DNA from 2 places in the Sodalis sp. RH22 genome. Region 1 is predicted to be linked to the other one. Evidence: predicted binding sites of a transcription regulator. Region 1 holds the regulator's gene; the other holds the start of a gene.
The links. Region 1 encodes PurR, which represses purine synthesis genes. Its sites were predicted from a motif close to CANGCAAACGTTTGCNTG; they were not measured.

Region 1 (10,154 bases):
GGGAAAACCCGCCCGGCAGATGCAAATCCTGAAAGCTGCCGGCCCGGCGCATATAAAGCCACATCACCACATACATGAGCCAGTAGACGGATGCGGTGGCGATGCCGCACCCCACGCCGCCCATGGCCGGGATGCCGAATTTGCCGTAGATGAAAATGTAATTGATAGGCACGTTGGCAAGCAGGCCGAGAAAACCTATCGCCATACCGGGCTTGGTTTTGGACAGACCGTCGCATTGGCAACGCAGCACCTGGAAAAACAAATAGCCGGGCGCGCCCCACAGCAGGTAATGCAGGTAGGCGACAGCTTTTTGCGCCAGCACGGGATCGACATGGCGCATTCTCTCGATGACCAGGCGGCAGTTATACAGCACCGCCATAACCAAAATCGCCGCGGCCGCCGCCAGCCAGAATCCCTGGCGTACCTGATGGGCGATACGTTCGCGCCGCCCGGACCCGTTCAACTGCGCGATAACCGGCGTGAGGGCCAGGATCAGACCGTGGCCGAACAGGATGGTGGGCAGCCAGATGGACGTGCCGACGGCAACCGCCGCCATATCCGTCGCGCTGACGGAGCCGGACATGATGGTATCGACCACGCCCATCGACGTTTGGGCTATTTGCGCGAAAATAACCGGTATGGCCAAGGACATTAATGTACGCGCTTCCAGGAAGTACTTCTGCACGTAGGCACCTATGGTTTTATGTGTATGGAATAAGCAGGCGAAAGTTAACATAAAGGTTAAAAATCTGCGGCATAGTGTAAAGCATTTGTCCGGTTATACCAGTGCGGGACGACACAAATCCGTGCGGCGGCGGATTTGGATTTCCTGGGGAAATCGTGCACACTAGCCTGACTGATTCCAGCGGTGGTTTACAGAGGCCAAGGTTATGTTTACGGGTATTGTTCAGGGCACCGCGCCCATTGTGGCAATTGAAGAAAAAGCGAATTTTCGCACGCATTTCGTTTCCCTGCCGGCGGCGATGTTGTCCGGTCTGGAGGAGGGCGCCTCCGTGGCGCACAACGGCTGTTGCCTGACGGTGAGCGGCATTAACGGCGACGTGGTGGCGTTTGATTTGATGAAAGAGACGCTGCGGGTGACCAATCTGGGCGATCTGCAGGTGGGGGATGAGGTGAACGTAGAACGCGCCGCCACCTTTAACGCCGAGATCGGCGGACATGTGATGTCCGGGCATATCATGTGCACTGCCGAGATTGTGAAAATCGTGACGTCGGAAAATAATCGGCAGATTTGGTTCAGAATGCCGGACAAAGCGCTGATGAAATATGTCCTGTATAAAGGATATATCGGCATCGACGGCATCAGCCTGACTATCGGCGAGGTGGCGGCCGATAAATTTTGCGTGCATTTAATACCGGAAACCCTGATGCGCACCACGTTGGGTAAAAAAAGGCTGGGGCAGCAAATCAATATTGAAATCGATCCCCAGACCCAGGCGGTGGTGGATACGGTGGAGCGTGTGCTGGCGCAGCGGGAGGCGGCGATTGCCGCGACGTTAAATACCCTTTAACACGCCTGCCTTGAGTGCGGTGTTGGCGAGCCAGGCGTGCCATGGGGCGCTCTGGCGGCCAGGAGATGGCCGCTTCGACCCCATCGGCGCGCTCTCCCTTTAACACGCCTGCCTTGAGTGCGGTGTTAAAGGGCCTGGCGTTCCATGGTATTAACGGGGTACGCGAATACCGCCATCCACGCCTTCCGGGCTGAACAATACCTGCCATAAATGGATATTGCGCGCGCGGAATGCCCCCGCGCAGGCATTCAGGTAATAACTGAACATTCGGTAAAAACGGTCGGAGTATTTGTTGGACAGCGCCGGCCAGGCGGCGACAAAACGTTCATACCAGGCCATGAGCGTTTTGTCGTAATCAGAGCCGAAGTTATGCCAGTCTTCCATAACAAAATGCTTTTCGCTGGCATGGGCAATCTGCTGTACCGACGGCAGGCAGCCGTTAGGAAAAATATACTTATTTATCCACGGGTCGACATTCATATCGGTGATATTCGAGCCGATGGTATGCAGCAGGAACAGGCCATCCCGTTTCAGGTTGCGATCGATAACGTTGAAATAGGTGGCGTAATTCTTGGGGCCTACGTGTTCGAACATGCCGACTGAAACAATACGGTCAAATTGCATATCCAGATCGCGATAGTCCTGCAGCAAAATGGTGACATCCAGTCCCTCGCAGCGCGTTTGCGCCAGCTTTTGCTGCTCGGCAGAGATAGTGACGCCCTGTACCGATACGCCATAATTCCTGGCCGCGTAGGCGGCAAGCCCGCCCCAGCCGCAGCCCACGTCCAGCAGCGTCAGGCCGGGTCGCAGCTGCAGTTTTTCGCAAATCATCTTCAGCTTATCCTGCTGGGCTTCCTCGAGGGTGGTCGCCTGTTTCCAGTAGCCGCAGGAATATTGCATATAGGGATCGAGCATCTTTTCAAACAGATCGTTACCCAAATCGTAATGTTCTTTGCCCACGATCCAGGCCCGCTTGCGCGACTGGAGGTTCATCAGCCGGGCGGCGGCAATGCGTAAGGTATCTTTTAAATGATGCGGAAGTTTATTCTCCAGACCCGCCCTGAGAACACGCTGGAAAAAAATGTCCAGCCGCTCACACTCCCACCAGCCATCCATGTAACTCTCGCCCAATCCCAAAGATCCATCCTGCAATACGCGCTTAAAAAATCCCGGATTCTTGATTCGGATATCAAATGGTCTTGAACCATTGAGTTCAATACCGGCTTCAGAGAGCAATTCATGGACGATACGGTACCAATCATTATCATGAAAGCTCAGGTCTTCAACGCACGAGGAACTCATAGCTTCTCCATCACCTTTCTTCTGCAGTGCCCCGTCAGGAAAAGCACTCACCATGCCTGCGGGCTTTATAAGAATCCACGGTTATCCGTGGTGTCTGAAGTATCACCATCAACAGAGGAATATAAAGTAAACCTTAGACTGCGACTTAGCCGGGCGCTTTATAAAAGGGTGATGTCATGTTGGAAAACACGACATACTTTTATACAAATTTATTAGACAACTCGTTATAATTGTTAACGATATTGAGTATAAGCCTGCATTTTAATTTAGACAATAGCTAACGCGCTAATGTATTTCCCATTATAACTTAATGATTTCTCGCTGAAACAATAACTCTTTGCACAGAGATCATTATATGAAAAATCTTGTGTCCGAGGCGGACGGCGCTTTACATAGCAACAGACCCTGGAGGCGCCAGCCCGTTGCCCGGGCCTGGCGCGTGGCCTTAAGCGGGGAAGGGACCGTCTGCGACCGAACGGCGTTCAATCAGCGACGGATGGACTTCGATGGTTTTGGCGTTCTCGCGTTTGCTGGTAATCCTATCGAGCAGCATGGTAAGCGCCGCCTCGCCCAAATCCTCTTTAGGCTGATGGATGGTGGTCAGCGCCGGGCTGAAAAAGCACGAATTGCGCACGTTGTCGTAGCCGATGATAGAAATATCCTCAGGTACGCTCAGGCCCATTTCATTAATGGCGCACAGTGCGCCCATGGCCATAATGTCGCCGCCGCAGAAGACCGCGGTGGGACGCGGCGTTTGCGCCAGGATTTGTTTCATCGCCAGGTAGCCGGATTCAGGCTCGAAATTGCCTTGCACAATCCAGCGGTCGTTTAACGGGATGCCGGCCTCCGCCATGGCATGCAGATAGCCGCGGTGGCGGCCGCCGCCGGTGTTGCGCGCCAGCTGTCCGGGAATGGCGCCGATGGCGCGATGGCCGCGTTTAAGCAAATATTGCGTCGCCATATAACCGCCGGCAAAGGCGTTATCGATAATGGTGTCGGTAAAATCACGGCGGGCCTCACCCCAATCCATGACCACCATGGGGATATGCTGATATTCCTCAAGCATATCCAGCAGCGTTTCGGGATACTCGGCGCACATCACCAGCAGGCCGTCGACGCGCTTTTGCGCCAGCATCGCCAGATAGGCGCGCTGTTTTTCGAGATCATTGTGCGAATTGCACAATATCAGGGTATAACCGCGAGCAAAGCAATGGTGCTCAATCGCCTCGATAATTTCGGCGAAATAGGGCGCCTCGCTGGTGCTGGCGAGCAGGCCGATGGACTTGGTGCGATTGACCTTCAGGCTGCGCGCCACGGCGCTGGGTGAATAATGCAGTTGTTTAATGGCGTCCAGCACGGCAATTTGAGTGTCTTGCGCAACAAAACGGGTTTTATTGATCACATGCGAAACGGTGGTTGTCGATACATTAGCGCGTTTTGCCACATCTTTAATGGTTGCCATGCCTTTGATACTCCCGTACGCCCTGGCTGGAATAATGTCTGTCGAAGGCGCAAGCACTTTCCGACGCTGTGGAATTAACCGTTAATTTTCGTTCATCCCGCGCCAAAGTGAAAGTGTTAAATGTGGCGGCTACAGGTTGGGAGCAAGCTTTTTCATCGCTGTTATGGCAAACTGACGATAACTGCTCTGCGGGCCGGTGGATAAGGCCGGCGCCCTGGTTTACGTTAAGGAGATAGAATGGACAGCGATTTAAAAATGTCGTTACTGACCACGGTGTTCTCGCTGCTGGTGATTATTGTCTTCAGCTTTACCGCCGTCATGAACTGACACCCTCTCGGTTCAGATATAAAAAAGAGGAGCCTTGGCTCCTCTTTTTTTTCCGGCGCGCCTTCAGCGGATATTTTTCGGCGTGACCACCCGGCGGGCGCCCACGTAATGATCCTGCCAATAATCCTCACTCAGATAGCTGATACGGATATCGCTGCCGGTGCGGGGCGACTGGATAAAGCGACCATTGCCAAGATAGACGCCGACGTGATCCGCCGCGCCGCGATTGGAAATATGGAAAAAGACCAGGTCGCCGCTTTCCAGCTCGTCTTTCTTAACCGGCGCTGCGTCGCGCAGGTGGTACATTTCGTTGGCTGTGCGCGGCATATGGATGCGTACCACATCCTTGTAGGCATAATAAATCAGGCCGCTGCAGTCAAAGCCGGTATTAGGCGACATGCCGCCCCAACGGTAAGGCTTGCCCATTTGGGAGAGGAGTTTATTCATGGCGGTAAGCTTGGCGGTCTGGTAGCGTTTCTTATGGCTCTCGCTCATCTTTATCGGCTGATCGTTGGCCACCAGTTCTACCGCCGCCTGATCTTTTATCATCCGGTGCCGGCCGTAACCTTTTTTATAGCCTTTTTTCGGCGGAGTGAAGGAGGCTATTTTTTTCGTCGCCGTGGTTTTTGATGCCTTGGCAAGAGGGGAGGTTTTGCTTTTCTTCGCGCCGGTTTTCGCCACCGCGGGTTCCAAAGGCCGTTTCACGCCGGCTTTTTCATGCGCCGGTTCCGGCGATTTTTTAATGCTGGCTTTTTCACTGACGGCGGGCGCGCTGGCGACAGGTTTGCTTTTCTTGGCTATTTTTACCGGTTTGCGTTTGCGCCGGTCGCCGGTTTTTGCCGCCGCTGCCTGGGATTTGCGCTGATCGGCATTGACGCCGGCGCTCGGCGCGGCATGTGCCAGGTTCAAAAACAACTGGGTAAAAAGCAACACAAAAAGCGTAAAGCATAAACGCATGATAAACGCTATCCTTATGTGGCCCAAAATAGGGGGTTATCAACACCTCACAGGAATTTAAGCTATTTACCTCGTCATTGCATCATCAATTCACTACTTATTGTGTATAAACGTGAATAAGTTCGATTTTGCTGCATTTAACAGCGTTCAGCGGCGCTTTATTCAACATATTTTGAGGGTGTGCACCGAATGTTTCAGCCCGTTTTGTTCGGCGGCAGGGGGTAAAAGCCGCTACAGTGATAGTATTGCCTGTCCTACGTGGGCGGGCCGGGAGTGAATTGACGCGCCTTTACCGCGCGGGCCGGCAAAAAAACGTTTATTTGTTTAGCCGGTAGTGGCTAAAATGAAGAGACTGCGTGTAATCCCGCACAGTGCAGATAAGGCCAGATGCTGGCTTGAGGAAGCGAGACAATGACGACGATTGAAAAAATTCAGCAGCAGATAGCTGAGAACCCGATTCTTCTTTATATGAAAGGCTCGCCAAAATTGCCCGGCTGCGGTTTTTCCGCACAGGCAGTACAGGCGCTTTCCGCCTGTGGTGAGCGTTTCGCGTATGTGGATGTCCTGCAAAATCCCGATATTCGCGCCGAGTTGCCGAAATTCGCCAACTGGCCGACCTTCCCACAGCTGTGGGTGGACGGCGAACTGGTCGGCGGCTGCGATATCATTATCGAAATGTATCAGCACGGCGAGTTGCAACCGTTGATCAAAGAGACCGCGGTAAAATACAACTCCCAGGAAAACCAGACCCCTTCCTGAGTTCCCCGGGACGCCTGCGGATAACCCCCGCCCCTTGCGGCGGGGGTTTTTAACCGCCGGACGCAAGCATCGGCTAGGCGTGCTCGCCGGCGGCAGGCTCGCCGACGGGGGGAACAGGCCAGCCGCCGAGACGTTTCCAGCGATTAACCAGCTCACAAAATAATTCAGCGGTGCGTTCGGTGTCATAGAGCGCGGAATGCGCCTGGCCGGCGTCAAATTCGATGCCTCCGGCCGCGCAGGCTTTGGCCAACACCGTCTGGCCCAGCACCAGCCCGCTGAGAGCAGCGGTGTCGAAGGTGGCAAACGGATGGAAAGGATTACGCTTTAATGCCGCCCGTCCGGCCGCCGCCATAAGAAATCCGTGGTCGAACCCGGCATTGTGCGCGACGATAATCGCGCGGTTGCAGCCCCGATCCTTAATGCCTTTGCGCACCATTTTGAAAATTTCATGCAGCGCCTCGTACTCGCTCACCGCGCCGCGCAGCGGGTTGGTCGGGTCGATACCGTTAAAGGCCAGGGCTTCCGGCTGCAGTTGCGCGCCGGGAAAAGGCTCGACATGGAAATGCAGGCATTGGTCGGTGACCAGCCAGCCTTCATCGTCCATGTTGAGGGTGACGGCGGCGATTTCGAGCAAGGCGTCGGTTGCGGCGTTAAAGCCCGCGGATTCAATATCGATTACCACTGGATAAAAGCCGCGAAAACGGCCGCGAAGGGTATTTACATCATCAAGTTCAGCCATGCCTGTTCTTAATTTTTAAGGAAAACAGCCCGCATTATGGCAAATTTTAGCGCCGGATGCATGGCGAATCCGCTCCCTTCTCCCCAGGATAGCGGATTTGGCGGGGCCGGGCTGGTACTTTATTTGCCCAGGCCCTTGCCGGCATGTTTTTGTTCAATCAGCTCGATTTTATAACCATCGGGATCTTCGATAAAAGCGATAACCGTCGTGCCGCCCTTGACCGGTCCCGCTTCGCGGGTCACCTTGCCGCCGGCCTGGCGAATGCGGTCGCAGGTAGCGGCCACATCGTCAACCCCGAGCGCGATATGGCCGTAGGCGGTACCCAGCTCGTAGCTATCGACGCCCCAGTTATAGGTCAATTCAATCACCGCGCCTTCCGTCTCCTCGGTGTAGCCGACAAAGGCCAGGGTGTATTTGTACTCCGTATTTTCGCTGGTGCGCAGTAGGCGCATTCCTAGTATTTTTGTATAAAAATCAATTGATTGCTGTAAATCGGTGACGCGGAGCATGGTATGAAGCAGGCGCATGATATCCTCTATAGACAATGACGACGTTTTATCCATCGCCTTTGGTGAGATCGTGGTTTAACAGTATATCCCAGACCTTCGGCGCGGTGGAGGAAAAGTAGTCCTGCCTTGCTTGACCTGGCAGCCGGATAACCGTGTCGATTTCCCCCGGGCAAGCGATTTTTGCCGTCATAAGCTTGCCAGCCGGTGAAATAACGTCTTCAATAAAAGTTAAACAGGAGGGCACGTGCCGGAACAGCTTGAGTTTTTCATCATAACCAGTCCTTGCCGCGGCGTCTGCCAATCCGATGACCGTGGCTTTTGCCGTGGCTGCCTGCGCTCCCGCCAGGAACGTTTCGACTGGATCACGATGAACGACGGCCAAAAGCGCGAAGTGCTGCGGCTATGTCATCAACGCTACCTGCGCCAGCTGCGGGCCGGCAAGAGCACGCCCGCAGAACCCGCAGGTCCGGAACAGCCCTCGCTTTTTTAACACCCCGCAGGCGTGCAACCTTATTCCACTGAGTATCTTGAACGTCGGGATGGCGATTATCACAACCCCGGCACTCATAGTTAATTATTAATATGCACGCTAATAACTTGTTATTTATATATTGTTATTACATTATTAGACCGAATACATGACATAATGATATTTGTTATGTCTTCATTTAACTTAAATTAACAATAAATCACGATGAATGACAATAATAGTGATACAGTCATGAATAATCCGCTTGGCATACTATAGGCGTTGATGTGAGAATGCCGGGGCAACCAGTGCCAGGGACGGATTATATGAGGTTTCCAACGCTTACCCTATACTAAGCGGAAAGTTTTACGCAATGAAGGGCCGCAACCCTCGTCAAGGCTGACGACCGGCAAGGAGTAATGCGCTCAGCGGTGCTGTCCCATATTTCAAAGGAACAACATGGGTATTACATCTAGCTCAACTTAACTTCAACCTTATTCATATATATATATATTTGTAATTTGCCATTCCACCCATTAGAATGGATGGGAATCCAGGGAACAAGCTTAATCAGCTTAATTATAAGGAGAGAGAATTGGAATCGCCATTAGGATCTGATTTGGCGCGACTTGTTCGTGTTTGGCGCGCTTTGATTGACCATCGCTTAAAACCGCTAGAACTGACACAAACGCATTGGATCACGTTGCATAATATCTGCCAGCTTCCGCCGGAGCAGTCGCAAATTCAGTTGGCAAAGGCTATCGGCATTGAGCAGCCCTCATTGGTTCGAACGCTTGATCAGCTTGAAGAGAAAAAGCTGATCACTCGCCATACCTGTGCGAACGATCGGCGGGCGAAACGTATTAAATTGACGGAGTCCGCAGAGCCCATCATCAAAGAAGTGAACCATGTCATCAATAGTACCCGGGATGAAATCCTGACGGGTATTTCAGAGCAGGAGATTCATTTTCTGAGTAATATGATTGCACGGCTGGAGAAGAATATCCTCGAGCTTTATAATAAGTCCTGACATAGCGTGGTTCAACGACATGTTCTCTATAAAAAACCGGCAAATAGCGCCGGTTTTTTTATGCCAAGGTCTTTCGCCTGCGCCGCTGCGTTATGCGGCGGGGCGGTAATTAACGCGGAGAAACCGTCACGTTGCGCCCGTTGCTGGCGATAGCCACGCGTTGTCCTACGCTGAACCGCGTATTTCCTTGTTTTTGCACCACCATGATAGTATTGCCGTCGTCTTTGCGCACTTCAAGTTCCACGCCCTGCGAACGGCTGGCGGCGCTGGTGACGCCCTGGCCCGCCACGCCGCCCGCCACCGCGCCGGCGGCCGTAGCCAGGTTGCGGCCGGTGCCGCCGCCGAGGGTATTGCCGAGGAACCCGCCCAAGACCGCGCCGCCGATGGCGCCGATAACGTTTGAATCCTCTCCGCCCTGGATTTGTACCGGCCTTACGCCTACCAGCGTACCGTACGTCACGCTTTGTACCTGTTTAGCCTCATTGGCGGAATAGACATCACCGGAAAGACTGTTGTTGCTGGCACAGCCCGCCAGCGTCAATCCAGCCAGGGTGACCACGAGCAAACGTTTCATCATTGAAAAACTCCTGTTATACGCCGTTCGTCAAGGCAAACCGAGACAGAACAAATGCCAATGTTGTTGCAATCGTCAATAGTATCTGTTTCCAGGCGCTACTTCGATAGCCTACTGTAGTCGATAATATTGTAGAATTCATAAACAATGAATCAACAGACCTCTTTTCTTAATTATAGCAATGATTTTAACGCTAAGCTTTTGCCCGCCAGGTTATTTTATTGTAACAACTTCCAAAATTTGACGGCTTTTCATAGCCTGATTCATCAAACCTGTTTAACGTAGACATCCGGAATCGATAAATGAAATTTTTGCGAAGGAAAAGGGCAGGCCAATGAGAACAGGTCGCTATGTAGGCGTAATGTCCGGAACCAGCCTTGACGGCGTGGATGTGGTGCTTGCCGCCATCGACGAGCATACTGTGGCGCAGCAATACAGTTACGGGCATCCCATACCACAGGAACTCAAACATCAAATTCTGGCCATATGCCAGG
Region 2 (10,154 bases), 2.0 Mb from region 1:
TGTTGAGCGCCTGTACCGTGGCCGCGCTGCAAACGGTCGGCGCCATCCTGGTCATAGCCATGGTGATAACGCCCGGCGCCACGGCGTACCTGCTGACCGATCGCTTCCCGCGCCTTATCATAATCGCCGTGATCATCGGCACCCTGACCAGCGCCTGCGGCGCCTGGCTGAGCTATTTCCTGAACGGCGCCACCGGCGGGGTTATCGTTACCCTGCAAACCCTGGTTTTCCTGCTGGCGTTTTTGCTGGCGCCGAAACACGGGCTGCTGGCCGCCAAGATGCGTGGCCGGGCGCGGGCTAAAGATAGACGGAGCGCCGGATGATGGCATGGTTGGATTACCTGCTCGCCTATGTCGCCGAACCACTGGGCTTTCCGTTTATGCAACGGGCGATTATCGCCGCCATCGCCACCGGCGTGGTGTGCGCCATCTTGTCGTGCTTCCTGGTGCTCAAAGGCTGGTCGCTGATGGGGGACGCCATCTCCCATGCGGTGCTGCCGGGCATTATCCTGGCCTATATCGCCGGACTGCCGATCGTGGCCGGCGCCTTTGGATCGGGTATCGTATGCGCCCTGGGCACCGGTTATATCAAAGACCACTGCCGGGTGAAGGAGGACACGGTCATGGGCATTGTCTTCTCGGGCATGTTCGCCCTCGGCCTGGTGCTGTTTTCACGTATCGATACCGACCAGCACCTCAGCCATATCCTGTTCGGCAATGTGCTGGGCATTACGCCCGCGGAGCTGTGGCAGGTCGTGTTGATAGCCGGCGCGGTATCCCTGGTCATCCTGGTTAAACGCCGGGATCTGATGCTGTATTGTTTTGATCCGGCCCAGGCGCGGGTGCTGGGCCTGTCGGTAAAGACGCTGCATTATGGCCTGTTATGCCTGCTGGCGCTGACCATTGTCGCCGCCCTGCAGGCGGTGGGCGTGATATTGGTGATCGCCATGCTGATTTCACCCGGCATTACCGCCTCCCTGCTCGCCCGCCGGTTCGACGGGATGCTGCTGGCGGCGGTGCTGGTCTCGGTGTTCTCCTGCGTTACCGGCACACTGATAAGCTTTTATATCGACGGCGCCACCGGGCCCTGCATCGTTATCGTCCAGGCCGTGCTGTTTGTGGCGGCGCAAATCTATCGCCTCGCCCGGCGCAAAAATCACGCGGCCGCCTGAGCGCATCCGCCGGGCGCGGCGACGCTATCATGGTGCTGGCGCCGGGCGATACTTGCCAATCGCCTTCCCTTTTGTTGGTGCAAAATCCAGCCAGCAAATATCGCCGCGTCCAGGAATAAACATCAGTAATCCAGCTCCCCAGCGATGGGCGCCGCCAGATCGTCGGCATGGGCGGTATACGCGGTAAGTCCCCTTAACAGGTCGGATTCCCGGAACCGTTTTTTATGAGCTTTTTGAATGACTAATCCTTGCTCGCTCATCTCGATATCCACCGTATCCCCCGCTTCGAAACGCGGGATGGTTTTAAGGTTACCTGATAAACGCAGCGCAATGCATTGCCCCATTTTTGTAAAACCGCCTGGGTATGCATAACAACCTTATAGGTAAAAGTATCGACAATGAGTAGACATGCGGCAGACGCGATGTCAACACCGTGGGTGTCCGCCATACCCGGCACAGGGTGCCTTGTGCCGGGTATCGGGCGTGATGACTGAAAAATCAGATCCCCGGGCATCACCGGCGTCTCGCCAAGGCCATCTCTGACCTGGACGCCGCGGCCTAAGGCGTCTGGCACCAGTTACGCTGCTTGACGATGCCGCCGTCGGGGGAGGTAAAACCGATGCAGCCTAAAATACTGTCATAGAGTTTTTCATGGAATACCGGGGTCTTGGCCGCCGCGAGGGCGCGCAGCCGGCTAAACGCCGCCTGGTGATCGCTCCCGCGCAGGAAGCCGTCGGAGGCCCAGACCATAATGGGGATGGTGCGTTGTTCAATCGGCGCATGATCGCGCGGCGTGCCGTGGAAATGCATATTTTCCGCGATGGATTCCCCATGATCGGAGGCGTAGAACACGATGGCGTTACGATCGCGCAGCTGATCGAAGACCTGTTTCAGGAAATAGTCGGTGTACAGCAGGCTGTTGTCATAGGAATTGACCAGTTCCTCGGTGGAGCAGGCATCATCGATGCCCTGGCATTCCGGCTGGTAACGGGCGAACTGGCGCGGATAACGCTCCGTATACATATAATGGGAACCCTTGGTATGCAGTACGATCAGGTGCTTGCCGTCGGGATGGCGCGCCAGGGAATCGTGCAGTTCGTCCACCAGCGCCATATCGTCCACCGGCTCGCCCGCGTTGCGTTTTTCCGCCTGAATGGTTTCCCGCAGGGCATAGTCGTCGGCCATCACCTTATTATAGAACCAGGCCTCGCTCTGCATGGAAAACAGCTCGGAGCTAAAGCCCTGTTTTTTTAATACGGAAAAGACGTTCATCTCTTTCAGGGTGCGCTGCGGCGCTTCCGACGCGCCGCCCTCGCGCACAAACATGCAGCGCAGGGAGAGCTTGGTGGACGTATCGCAGGAGTAGCCCTGCAGCAGCGCCAGGTTCTTTTCCTTGTCCAGGTTGGGCGTATTATCGCGCTGGTAGCCGTAGGCGCCCATATGGTCGCGGCGCGCGCTCTCGCCGATGATAAACACCACATACAGATCCTTGACATCCTTCGGCGCCACATACGTAAAATGCTGCGCCGGGTCGTACAGCTTGCGGCTGTCCTCCGCCTGGCTATAGGAGCTGTAGATCAGCATGCCGAGCGCCGACAGCCAGTTTGACGGCGAGTAGGAGCCGGCGACCACGCCGCCGTAGCTGGCCATGGTGCGGTTATTCTCGCGATCGTGCTGGTCCTGTACCTGGCCCATCAGCTTCAGCGGCAGCCAGCAGCACAGGGCGGCGGTAACGATCAGCAGCCCTTTTTTGGAAATATGCCTGACGCTGCTGCGCTTGAGCGCCGCTTCGGGCATCGGCGCCAGCCAAATCAGCGCCAGGGGGATCAGGCTGACCAGGATAACCCAGATAAAGAAGTGGTAACCCACCGATTCCTTTGACAGGTCGACATCGGTGGTCATCACGGCGGCCAGGATGCCGTAGCCGATATCCACGTTGTACAGCACCATGTAATAACTGGCGGCCACCGAACTGACCACCACCAGGGTCACCAGTACGCGATAGACCGTCTTTCCCAGCAGCGAGAGCAGCATGGTCAACAAAAACACCAGTGAAAACAATGCCAGCACTTCGATAGCCACCGACAAGGCATTATCATATTGCAGTTGCTGATAGCGGCGGATCAGAATGGGTATGTTAAGGATAATCCCGATATAAAAAGCGATAAACAGGGAAATTTTCAGTTGGGATAGTTGCAGAAGCTTTCTCATTAATTCTATTTTTCTCAGTATAAATGACCGCGGATAAGCACATCCCGTACTTAAGCACGCTCCGCCGGGCCATCTTTAACGTCTTCATAATTTCAGACAAGGGATAATCCTTATCGGACCCCCATACAGCTCAGGTGGTTCATTTAGCCAGGCGAATATCAGGCGATATGATGTAACAACACGTGTTGTCGGCCGGGGCAGGCGGGGTAAAACAGCGGCAATGGGCGTCAGCGCGGGAGCGATCGCCGCCCGGGCCGGGCTACCCAGCAGCGGCGGCAAAGTCCGCGCCCCTGCCCGCTGCGGCGCGATACCGGCGCGGACGGGGGAGCGGGGACAGCGCCGGTCAGCGCCTATTGATAATCGTCGATCGGCACGCAGGAGCAGAATAAATTGCGATCGCCGTACACATCATCCAGGCGTTTTACGCTCGGCCAGTATTTATTGCCGAAGCCCGCGGGAAATGCCGCGGTTTCCCGGCTGTAGGGATGGGACCACGCGCCCGCCAGCTCGCGCTCGATATGGGGCGCGTTGACCAGCGGATTGTCCGCCAGCGGCCATTCGCCGCTGCCCACCCGGTCGATTTCACCGCGGATGGCCAGCATCGCGTCGATAAAGCGATCCAGTTCCACCTGGCTTTCGGATTCGGTGGGCTCGACCATCAGCGTTCCCGCCACCGGGAAAGACATGGTGGGGGCGTGGAAACCGTAATCGATCAGGCGCTTGGCGATATCCATCTCGCTGATGCCGGTCGCTTCCTTCAGCGGCCGGATGTCCAGGATGCATTCATGGGCGACGCGGCCGTCGCGCCCGGTATACAGCACCGGAAACGCGGACTGCAACCGGCTGGCGATATAGTTGGCGTTCAGGATCGCCACCTGGCTGGCCTGCTTGAGTCCCTGGGCCCCCATCATGCGGATATACATCCAGCTGATCGGCAGGATCGAGGCGCTGCCGAACGGGGCGGCGGATACCGCGCCCTGGCGCGTCAGCACGCCGTCGATATGTACTACGGCATGCCCCGGCACAAACGGCGCCAGATGCGCTTTCACGCCGATGGGGCCCATGCCCGGGCCGCCGCCGCCGTGGGGAATGCAGAAGGTTTTATGCAGGTTCAGGTGCGAAACGTCGGCGCCGATAAAGCCCGGCGAGGTGATGCCGACCTGCGCGTTCATATTGGCGCCGTCCAGATACACCTGGCCGCCGAACTGGTGCACGATTTGGCAGACTTCGCGGATGGTCTCTTCGTATACGCCGTGGGTCGACGGGTAGGTCACCATGATGCATGACAACTGATCGCCGGCCTGTTCGGCTTTCCGGCGCAAATCGTGTAAATCGATATTGCCGTTTTTATCGCAGGCCACCACAGTGACCGACATGCCGGCCATCTGGGCGGACGCCGGGTTGGTGCCGTGGGCGGAGCTGGGGATCAGGCAGATACGGCGGTTGCCCTCGTTGCGGCTCTCATGATAGCGGCGTATGGCCAGCATGCCGGCGTATTCTCCCTGCGCGCCCGAATTGGGCTGCATGCACAGCGCGTCATAGCCGGTAAGCTGCACCAGCCAGCGGGAGAGCTGGGCGATCATCTGCTGGTAGCCGGCCGCCTGCCCGACGGGACAAAACGGATGCAGCTCGGCGAACTCCGGCCAGGTGATGGGGATCATCTCGGCGGCGGCGTTCAGCTTCATGGTGCAGGAGCCGAGCGGGATCATCGACTGGTTAAGCGCCAGATCCTTGCGTTCCAGCTGATGCATATAACGCATCATATCCGTTTCGCTGTGGTAACGGTTAAACACCGGATGCGTCAGGATGGGCGTGGCGCGCAGCAGATCCGCCGGGATGACGTCCCCGACCGCGCGGTCAAGGGCATCGATATCCAGCACGGCGTCGCCGCCGGTCACCACGCCGTACAGCGCGGCAAGGTCGTCGCGGCCGGTGGTTTCATCAAGCGTTATCCCCACCGCCCCGTCCAGGTCGGCGCGCAGGTTAATGCCGCGGGCCAGCGCGCGGCTTATCACCGCGTCTTTATCCGCCACATTGACGGTGAGGGTATCGAACCACCGGGCATGGCGCAGCGTCAGTCCCGCCGCCGTCAGGCCGGAAGCTAGGATGGCGGTCAGGCGATGGATGCGCGCGGCGATGCGTTTCAATCCTTCCGGACCGTGGTAGACCGCGTACAGGCCGGCGATATTGGCCAGCAGTACCTGCGAGGTGCAGATATTGGAGTTGGCCTTTTCGCGGCGGATATGCTGCTCGCGGGTTTGCATCGCCATGCGCAGGGCGGTACTGCCGGCCGCGTCGCGGGACACGCCGATAATACGTCCCGGCATGGAGCGCTTGACGTCGTCACGGGCGGCGAAAAACGCCGCGTGCGGGCCGCCGTAGCCCATGGGCACGCCGAAACGCTGGGAAGAGCCGAACACCACGTCGGCCCCCTGCGCGCCCGGCGCCGCCAGCAGTACCAGCGCCATCATATCGGCCGCCACGCAGCTGATGATGTGACGGGTTTTCAGTTCGGCCAGCAGCGCGCGGTAATCATGCAGTTCGCCGGTGGTGCCCGTCTGTTGCAGCAACACGCCGAAAACACCCTGCTGTTCCAGCGCGCGCGGGGCCGGGCCGGTGATCACCTCGAAACCGAAGGTCTCGGCGCGGGTGCGCACCACGTCCAGCGTTTGCGGATGGACATCGTCGGCGACAAAAAACACGTTGGCCTGTTTGAGCTTGCTGGCGCGCTTGGCCAGCGCCATGGCTTCCGCCGCCGCCGTGGCTTCATCCAGCAGCGAGGCGGAGGCGATATCCAGCCCGGTCAGGTCGAGGGTCAGTTGCTGGAAATTCAGCAAGGCCTCAAGGCGCCCCTGGGCGACCTCCGGCTGGTAAGGCGTATAGGCGGTGTACCAGCCCGGGTTTTCCAGCATGTTGCGCAGGATCACAGGCGGGGTGACCACCGCGCTGTAGCCCATGCCGATATAGGTTTTAAAACGCTGGTTAAGACCCGCCATGGCCTTGAGCTCCGCCAGCGCCTGGGATTCCGTGGCCGCATCGCCGACCGCCGGAGGCGCCGGCAGCTGGATGTCGGCCGGGACGATGTGGCCAATCAACGCGTCGAGCGTCGCGGCGCCGATAGCCGACAGCATGTGCGCCTGCTGCTGCGCGCTGGGGCCGATATGACGCTTGATAAAAGCGTCATGGTGTTCAAGCTGGCTGAGAGTCTGGGTCATAAACAACAATTCCTGCATCGGGCATGGGACGGGGAAAGGCAACGTGCTCGGCAGGGACAGGGGCCGGTGTGGCGACGCCCTGTCCCGCCTGTTGGCCCCGGATGGCTAATTAACCGTGCGGGGCCGGGTCTCGGTGGCGGTTATTCGTCTTCGTCAAGCGTGGCCTCATAGGCCTCGGCGTCAAGCAATCCGGCGACCTCGCTTTCGTCGTCGGCCTTGATCTGGAACAACCAGCCCTCGGTGTAGGGCGCGCTGTTCACCAGTTCCGGCGACGCTTCCAGCTCTTCGTTCACCGCCACGATCTCGCCGCCGATGGGCGCATAGATATCCGAGGCGGCTTTCACTGATTCGGCTACCGCGCAATCGTCGCTGGCGGCGAAGGATGTGCCGACGTCCGGCAGGTCGAGAAACACCATATCGCCCAGCAGTTCCTGGGCATGTTCGGTAATGCCGACGGTATACACGCCGTTACCTTCGTTGCGCACCCATTCGTGGGAGGGGGTATATTTTAGTTCTTGCGGCACATTGCTCATTGCCTTCCTCACTCTTGCAAAGTTAATTATTGAACGACCGGTTTACCGGCGCGTACAAAACCAGGTTTGGTGACCTTAACCGGCATTTCGCGGTTACGGATTAATACAATGGCGTGCTCGCCGATACCGGCGGGCACGCGGGCCAGGGCAATGCTGAAACCCAGGGTGGGCGAGAACGAACCGCTGGTTATCACGCCCGTTTTCATATTACCGTCGGCGTCGGTAAAGTGTACCGTCAGGTCGTTGCGCAGCACACCTTTTTCCGTCATCACCAGGCCGACCAGTTGGTCGGTGCCGGCGCGGCGCTGGGCTTCAAGCGCCTCGCGGCCGATAAAATCCCGATCCTCGGGCTGCCAGGCGATGGTCCAGCCCATGTTGGCCGCCAGGGGAGAAATACGCTCATCCATTTCCTGGCCGTACAGGTTCATGCCGGCTTCCAGGCGCAGCGTATCGCGCGCGCCCAGGCCGCAGGGTTTGACGCCCGCCGCCAGCAGTTTGCGCCAGAAGGACTCCGCCTCGGTTTTCGGCAGCGCAATTTCAAATCCCGCCTCGCCGGTATACCCGGTGGTGGCGATAAATAAATCCTCCGACTGCACGCCGAAGAACGGTTTCATCCCGGCCACCGCCGCCTGCTGCGCGGGGGTAAACAGCGTGCGCGCTTTCTCCTGCGCCCGCGGGCCCTGTACGGCAATCAGCGCCAGGTCGTCGCGTACCCGTACCGACACACCGTAGGGGGCCGCGTGGTCGGTCACCCAGGTGACGTCTTTGTCGCGGGTGGCGGAATTCACCACCAGGCGAAAATAAGTCTCTTCGAGGAAATAGACGATCAGATCGTCGATAACGCCGCCTGAGGCGTTCAGCATGCCGCTATAGAGCGCCTTGCCGGGCACGGTGAGCTTGGCCACGTCGTTCGCCAGCAGGTAGCGCAGGTATTCGCGGGTGCGCGGACCCGTTAAATCGATAATGGTCATATGGGACACATCAAACATGCCCGCGTCGCGGCGCACCTGGTGATGCTCCTCCAGCTGGGAGCCATAGTGCAGCGGCATCATCCAGCCATGGAAGTCCACCATTTTCGCGCCGCACGCTATGTGCTGTTCATACAACGATGTCAGCTGGGCCATCTCGTCCTCTTTGTCGTCAAATCAGGAGCTGTAAAATTGAATTTTACGCCGCGACGCCCACAGCGAATCCGGCGGCGCAAACGATACCTTTTGCCAGAAGTTACCACTGAATCCCGGGGGAAACCATAAATTAAATTATCCTGCGGCCAGGGCGGCGCAGGCGGAGGGGATAGGCATGAATCAGCATGTTATGTTGGCAAAGTGGCGAATACGGCGCACAAACAATAAATGCCGGCCGTCAAAAGCAAAATATGATAACAAAAAACCCTGACTTTGGTCAGGGGCAAAGACTTTATTCCCGATATCGGATTAGAAAATATAATGCAAAATAGCGGGTTAAATTAGTTTATTTCAGTCAAACCGCGCCCGGTTCCAGCCATGCGGGCAGATCGTTTAACCCCATGGCCTGGCGGATGAGCCGGGGTTTGACCCCGGGTACCGTATCGGCCAGGCGCAGTCCCGCGTCGCGCACCCATTTTTTCAGCGGGTTATTGCCGTCGAACAACTGGCGGAACCCCTGCATGCCGGCCAGCATCACGGCGGCGCTATGCTTGCGACGGCGCTCATAGCGCCGCAGGTAGGGATGATGGCCGATATCCTTGCCGGCCTGCTGCAGCCGGCGCAGCTCCGACAGCAGTTCCGCCACGTCCATAAAACCGAGATTTACCCCCTGCCCGGCCAGCGGATGGACCGTATGCGCCGCGTCGCCCACCAGCACCAGGCGGTGGGCGGCGAAATCCCGCGCATAGCGGGCGGTCAGGGGGAAGGTTAACCGTTCGCTTTGCAATTCGCATAACCCCAGCGCCAGGTTGAAGTGCGCAGCCAGCTGCGCGTTAAATCCGGCCGGCGCCTGTTCCTGGAGCGACTGCGCCCTCTCGGGCGGCAGGGACCAGACGATGGAGCAAAGATGCGGATCGCTCAGCGGCAGGAACGCCAGGATGCCGTCGCCGTGAAACGCCTGGCGCGCAATGCCGCCGTGCGGATGTTCGGTACGCACGGTGGCCACCAGTGCGTGATGCTGGTAATCCCAGAAGGTCAGCGGAATATCGGCGTAGCGGCGCAGCCAGGAGTTGGCGCCGTCCGCGCCCACCACCAGCCGGGCGGTCAGCATGCCGCCGTCGTCGAGGGTGATAAACGCTTCGTTCTCGCCCCAGGCAATCTGGCGCGGCGCGCGCGGGCACAGCAGCGTCACGTCGGACAGCTGCCCGGCCCGGCGCCACAGCGCCTGGTGGATAACCGGGTTCTCGACGATATGGCCCAGATGGGCGTAGCCCAGCTGTTTACCGTCAAAGGCGATATTGCCGAAGCCATCGTTGTCCCAGACCTGCATGCCCTGATAGGGATTGGCGCGCAGCGCGACGATATCGTCCCAGACCTGCAGGTGTTCCAGCAGGCGCTGGCTGGCGGCGTTGATGGCCGATACCCGCAGCGCGGGGTTATCGGCCGGCGGCACCGGCTCCGGCGCCTGTTGTTCCAGCACGGCCACGCGCATGCCGCTGCCCTGGAGTCCACAGGCCAGCGCCAGGCCGACCATGCCGCCGCCGTTGATGACCACGTCAAATGCTTGCATAACTGTAATATCCTTTTAAAGACCGGGAACCAGCGTAAGGGTGCTAACGCGCCACCCAGCCCAGGGTTTGCCGCGCCAGCGCGTCGCGCAGCCCCGGCGAAGCGGCCATGGCGGCAAGACCCAGGTTACGCGCCACCACCAGCGGCGGATGCCGGTTGGCAAACAAATGTATCAGGCCGTCGGTAATGCCGACCGTGCGGTCCTTATCGGGCAGACGGCGCTGCTGATAGCGCTGCAGGGTGGCGTAGGCGCCCGGGTCCTCGCCCCGCGCCAGGGCTTCGGCCAGGGTTTCCGCCAGGGTCATCACGTCACGCAAGCCCAGGTTGAACC

Region 2: a site for PurR is predicted at 8,334-8,351, ahead of gcvT (glycine cleavage system aminomethyltransferase GcvT). Genes of this name have one in related genera too.

Annotation. Positions count from the first base shown of each region.
Region 1 is NZ_CP178731.1:1,099,960-1,110,113, forward strand. Features, by position in the region: gene ACL2XN_RS05020 (MATE family efflux transporter) at 1-685, opposite strand, end outside; gene ACL2XN_RS05025 (riboflavin synthase subunit alpha) at 891-1,532, shown strand; gene cfa (cyclopropane fatty acyl phospholipid synthase) at 1,683-2,834, opposite strand; gene purR (HTH-type transcriptional repressor PurR) at 3,280-4,296, opposite strand; gene ACL2XN_RS05040 (YnhF family membrane protein) at 4,534-4,623, shown strand; gene ACL2XN_RS05045 (NlpC/P60 family protein) at 4,687-5,580, opposite strand; gene ACL2XN_RS05050 (Grx4 family monothiol glutaredoxin) at 5,992-6,339, shown strand; gene rnt (ribonuclease T) at 6,413-7,078, opposite strand; gene gloA (lactoylglutathione lyase) at 7,198-7,605, opposite strand; gene ACL2XN_RS05065 (DUF1289 domain-containing protein) at 7,832-8,077, shown strand; gene slyA (transcriptional regulator SlyA) at 8,652-9,086, shown strand; gene slyB (outer membrane lipoprotein SlyB) at 9,196-9,663, opposite strand; gene anmK (anhydro-N-acetylmuramic acid kinase) at 9,995-10,154, shown strand, end outside.
Region 2 is NZ_CP178731.1:4,872,209-4,882,362, reverse strand. Features, by position in the region: gene ACL2XN_RS22200 (metal ABC transporter permease) at 1-323, shown strand, start outside; gene ACL2XN_RS22195 (metal ABC transporter permease) at 320-1,171, shown strand; gene ACL2XN_RS22190 (transcriptional regulator) at 1,294-1,515, opposite strand; gene eptB (kdo(2)-lipid A phosphoethanolamine 7''-transferase) at 1,730-3,382, opposite strand; gene gcvP (aminomethyl-transferring glycine dehydrogenase) at 3,733-6,597, opposite strand; gene gcvH (glycine cleavage system protein GcvH) at 6,738-7,130, opposite strand; gene gcvT (glycine cleavage system aminomethyltransferase GcvT) at 7,157-8,254, opposite strand; gene ubiI (FAD-dependent 2-octaprenylphenol hydroxylase) at 8,610-9,824, opposite strand; gene ubiH (2-octaprenyl-6-methoxyphenyl hydroxylase) at 9,868-10,154, opposite strand, start outside.